One region of the Streptomyces sp. P6-2-1 genome, then DNA from elsewhere that is predicted to be linked to it. Evidence: predicted binding sites of a transcription regulator. Region 1 holds the regulator's gene; the other holds the start of a gene.
What was found. Region 1 encodes HspR, which represses chaperone genes until heat shock. Its sites were predicted from a motif close to TTGAGNNNNNNNNNCTCAA; they were not measured.
Positions count from the first base shown of each region.

Region 1 (2,449 bases):
GAAGGCCGCCGCGGCGGACGAGGAGAACGGTGGCCCCGACAAGGGCTGACCACAGCGGGAGACGCCCGGCCGGATCGTATGATCCGGCCGGGCGGCCGGGAGCGGTACAACAGGAGATGGCCGGGCGGGCCGAGCGGGGGCCGTGGCCCGGGGCCGTGCCGCCACGGAAGGAGGGACGTCGGGGATGAGCACGAAGGACTTCGTCGAGAAGGACTACTACAAGGTCCTCGGCGTGCCGAAGGACGCCACCGAGGCGGAGATCAAGAAGGCGTACCGCAAGCTCGCCCGCGAGAACCACCCGGACGCCAACAAGGGCAACACCAAGGCGGAGGACCGCTTCAAGGAGATCTCCGAGGCGCACGACGTCCTCGGCGACCCGAAGAAGCGCAAGGAGTACGACGAGGCGCGCGCCCTCTTCGCGGGCGGCGGCTTCCGTCCCGGCGGCGCGGGCGCGGGCGGCGCGGGCGGCAATTTCAACTTCGACCTGGGCGACCTCTTCGGGGGCGGCCCTGGGGGCAGCGGCGGCGGCGGTTTCGGCGGCGGCCTCGGCGACGTCTTCGGCGGGCTCTTCAACCGGGGCGGTACGGCAGGTACGGGCACGCAGGGCGGCCCGACGCGCAACAGGGCCAGGCGCGGCCAGGACATCGAGTCCGAGGTGACGCTCACCTTCACCGAGGCGGTGGACGGGGCGACGGTCCCGCTACGGATGTCCAGCCAGGAGCCGTGCAAGGCGTGCTCGGGCACGGGCGACAAGAACGGCACCCCGCGGGTCTGCCCGACCTGCGTGGGCACGGGGCAGGTCTCGCGCGGCGGCAGCGGCGGGTTCTCGCTCACCGACCCGTGCGTGGACTGCAAGGGGCGCGGGCTCATCGCCCAGGACCCCTGCGAGGTGTGCAAGGGCAGCGGGCGCGCGAAGTCGTCCCGCTCGATCCAGGTGCGCATCCCCGCGGGCGTGCACGACGGGCAGCGCATCCGGCTGCGCGGCAAGGGCGCCCCGGGCGAGCGCGGCGGCCCGGCGGGCGACCTGTACGTGGCGGTGCACGTCAAGGAGCACCCGGTCTTCGCCCGCAAGGGCGACAACCTGACGGTCACCGTGCCCGTCACCTTCAGCGAGGCGGCGCTCGGCGGCACGGTGCGGGTGCCGACGCTCGGCGGGCCGCCCGTCACCCTCAAACTCCCGGCGGGTACCCCCAACGGCCGGACGATGCGCGCCCGCGGCAAGGGCGCGGTCCGCAAGGACGGTACGCGCGGGGACCTCCTGGTGACCGTGGAGGTCGCGGTGCCCGCGCACCTCGACGACCGCGCCAGGGAGGCCCTGGAGTCCTACCGCGACGCGAGTGCCGGGGAGGACCCGCGGGCGGCGTTGTTCGAGGCGGCGAAGGGAGCATGACCGTGGAAGGCCGAGGCAGGAACCCGTACGAGCTGACCGACGAGACACCGGTGTACGTCATTTCGGTCGCCGCGCAGCTCTCCGGGCTCCACCCCCAGACCCTGCGTCAGTACGACCGGCTCGGGCTGGTCTCCCCGGACCGCGCCGCGGGCCGGGGCCGCCGCTACTCGGCCCGCGACATCCAGCTCCTGCGCCAGGTGCAGCAGCTCTCGCAGGACGAGGGCGTGAACCTGGCCGGGATCAAGCGGATCATCGAGCTGCAATCCCAGGTCAGCGCGATGGAGCAGCGCATCGCCGAGCTGAGCGCGGCCCTGGACGGGGCCGCGGCCACGATGCGGCAGCGCGAGGCGCAGGTGCACGCCTCGTACCGGCGCGACCTCGTCCCGTACCAGGAGGTGCAGCAGGCGAGCGCGCTCGTCGTGTGGCGCCCGAAGAACAAGCGCGGGCAGGGCGCGGGAGAGTAGCGCGGCCCGGCGGGGTGGCGCGGGGGCGGTGCCGAAGGGGCGCGGGGCGCGCCGTACGCGTGTGGGCCCCCGGCCCCGTACCCGCCGCTCCTTACCCGCGCCGCCCGCCCCGGACCACCGCCGGGGTCCTCCCGTAACCCCGTACCGCCGCCGGGGTCCCGTACCCCCGGACCACCGCCGGGGTCCCCTGCTCCTGCCGTCCTCAGCTGCCCGGCGTATCCAGTAAGCCCGACTGGGCGATCAGGTAGCCGAGCTGGGCGCGGCTGCCGCTGCCGAGAGTGGTGGCGAGCTTGGCGATGTGGGCGCGGCAGGTGCGGACGTTCATGCCGAGGCGGCGGGCTATGGCCTCGTCGACGTGGCCCTCGACGAGCAGCCGGGCGATGGAGAGCTGCGTACTCGTGATGCCGCTCGGCACGGGGGCCGGCGTCGCCTCGGACCAGGGGCGTGCGAGGCTCCAGAACTGGTCGAAGACGCCCGCGAGGTAGCCGACGAGACCGGGGTGCTCGATCTGGAGGGCGATCTTGCGGTCGTCGCTGATCGGGATGAACGCGGCACGCCTGTCCACGATGATGAGCCGCTCGGGCAGCTGCTCCAT
Region 1 covers NZ_CP192513.1:3,303,996-3,306,444, reverse strand. The annotation lists gene grpE (nucleotide exchange factor GrpE) at 1-49, shown strand, start outside; gene dnaJ (molecular chaperone DnaJ) at 185-1,390, shown strand; gene ACQYWQ_RS14265 (heat shock protein transcriptional repressor HspR) at 1,393-1,854, shown strand; gene ACQYWQ_RS14260 (helix-turn-helix transcriptional regulator) at 2,057-2,449, opposite strand, start outside.

Region 2 (2,449 bases), 1.7 Mb from region 1:
TGGCGCGGCCGCCGCCCGCGCGGCGGCCGTCTCGCGGGCTACCGCGGCGAGGAGTCCGGCCCGTACGGCGGCGAGCGCGGGACCCGCCTCCGTACGGCGGACCTCGGCGGAGACGCGTGCGGCGCAGGCGCCGCACGTCTCGACGTGGGCTTCCATTACGCGCGCCGCGGGCCCGGGCAGGGTGCCGTGCGCGTAGCGCGCGGCGTCGGCGGCGGCGGGGTGGCGGGGCGTCGGGGTCACGGGGTGCCTCCCGGGTGGCCAGGTCCGGTGGTGAGGGCGGTGCGCAGGCGGCGGCGGGCGCGCAGGGCCCGGGATTTGACGGTGCCTTCGGGGATGCCGAGGATGCGGGCGGTCTCGCGGGTGCTCAGGCCGTCCAGGACGGTCATCCGCAGCACCTCGCCGAGTTCGGCGGGCAGTCTGCCGAGCGCCGCGCCCGCGTCCCCGTACGCGAGCCCGGCCAGGACGCGGTCCTCCGCGGACGGGGCGGGCGGCGCGGGGTCGGGCAGGGGGCGCGCGGCGCGTTCCTGGCGGCGCACCGCGTCGGCGAGTCGGCGGCTCGCGAGGGTCCACAGCCAGCCGCCGGTCTCGGTGCCGCGGTGGTGCGCGGCGGAGCGCCACACGGTGAGGAAGGTGTCCTGGAGGACCTCGCCGACGAGTTCCCGGTCGGGGCAGCGCCGCGCGAGTCGCGCGTGCAGCCAGCCCGCGTGCCGGTCGTAGAGCGCCGCGAGGGCGTCGGCGTCGCCCGCGGCGACGGCACGCAGCAGCGCGGTGTCCTCACCGGCCCCGGCGGGGCGTTCACGTCTCACAGCCCCTCTATCGCCGGGCGGGGGCGGGGCGGTTCACGGTTGGCGGTACGAATTTCGTACGGGCAGGGGGCGGTGGGTCTCGTACGGGCCGGGAACAGTGCGGGCGGCGGGAGCGCTTGCGTACGACGAAGGCGTCTTCGGCCCCGCTTTCCGGTTGATCGCTGTGGGCGAACAAGGAAGCGGGAACACCAGAGCCTCCCCGGACATTGAGTCGATACAGCTCAACTTGACTGCCGAAGGGGAGATCATGGCTCTGACGTCCGCACCGCTCACCCTGCCCGTGCTGCCGCTCGACGACGAGGTCGTCCTGCCCGGCATGGTCGTGCCGCTCGACCTCTCGGACGGTGAGGTGCGCGCGGCCGTGGAGGCCGCCCAGGCCGCCGCCCGCTCCAGCGGCTCCACCGGCAAGCCCGAGGTGCTGCTCGTGCCCCGCGTCGACGGCGACTACGCGGGCACGGGTGTGCTCGGCACCGTCGAACAGGTCGGCAGGCTCGCCGACGGCCACTCCGGAGCGCTCGTACGCGGCCGCGCCCGCGTCCGCATCGGCGCCGGGACCACGGGCCCGGGAGCGGCGCTCTGGGTCGAGGGGACCCGTGTCGAGGAGACCGTCCCCGAGCCGCTGCCCGGCGCGGTGACCGAACTCGTCACCGAGTACAAGGCGCTCGCGACCGAGTGGCTCAAGAAGCGCGGTGCCTGGCAGGTCGTGGACCGCGTCCAGCAGATCGACGACGTCGCCGCGCTCGCCGACAACTCCGGGTACTCGCCGTTCCTCACGACCGCCCAGAAGACCGAACTCCTGGAGACGGCCGACCCCGTCGCGCGCCTGCGGCTCGCCACGCTCCAGCTCCGCGAGCACCTGGCGGAGCAGGAGATCGCCGAGACGATCGCCAAGGACGTCCAGGACGGCGTCGACAAGCAGCAGCGCGAGTTCCTGCTCCGCCGTCAGCTCGAAGCGGTCCGCAAGGAGCTGCGCGAGCTGAGCGGCGAGGACGGCGAGGACGAGAGCGACGACTACCGCGCCCGCGTCGAGGCAGCCGATCTGCCCGAGAAGGTCCGTGAGGCCGCGCTCAAGGAGGTCGAGAAGCTGGAGCGCGCGAGCGACCAGAGCCCCGAGGGCGCCTGGATACGCACGTGGCTCGACACGGTTCTGGGCCTGCCGTGGAACGAGCGCTCGGAGGACACGTACGACATCCGCGGTGCCCGCGCGGTGCTCGACGCCGAGCACGCGGGCCTCGACGACGTGAAGGACCGCATCACCGAGTACCTCGCGGTGCGCAAGCGCCGCGCCGACCGGGGCCTCGGTGTCGTCGGAGGCCGGCGCGGCGGCGCGGTGCTCGCGCTCGTCGGGCCGCCCGGCGTCGGCAAGACCTCGCTCGGCGAGTCGGTCGCGCACGCGATGGGCCGCTCCTTCGTCCGCGTCGCCCTCGGCGGCGTACGGGACGAGGCCGAGATCAGGGGCCACCGGCGTACGTACGTGGGCGCCCAGGCGGGCCGCGTCGTGCGCGCCATCAAGGAGGCCGGGTCGATGAACCCGGTGGTCCTGCTCGACGAGATCGACAAGGTCGGCTCCGACTTCCGCGGCGACCCCGCGGCGGCCCTGCTCGAAGTGCTCGACCCCGCACAGAACCACACCTTCCGCGACC
Region 2 covers NZ_CP192513.1:5,048,080-5,050,528, forward strand. The annotation lists gene ACQYWQ_RS21645 (zf-HC2 domain-containing protein) at 1-240, opposite strand, end outside; gene ACQYWQ_RS21650 (RNA polymerase sigma factor) at 237-806, opposite strand; gene lon (endopeptidase La) at 1,054-2,449, shown strand, end outside.
Region 2: a site for HspR is predicted at 1,013-1,031, ahead of lon (endopeptidase La). Genes of this name have one in related genera too.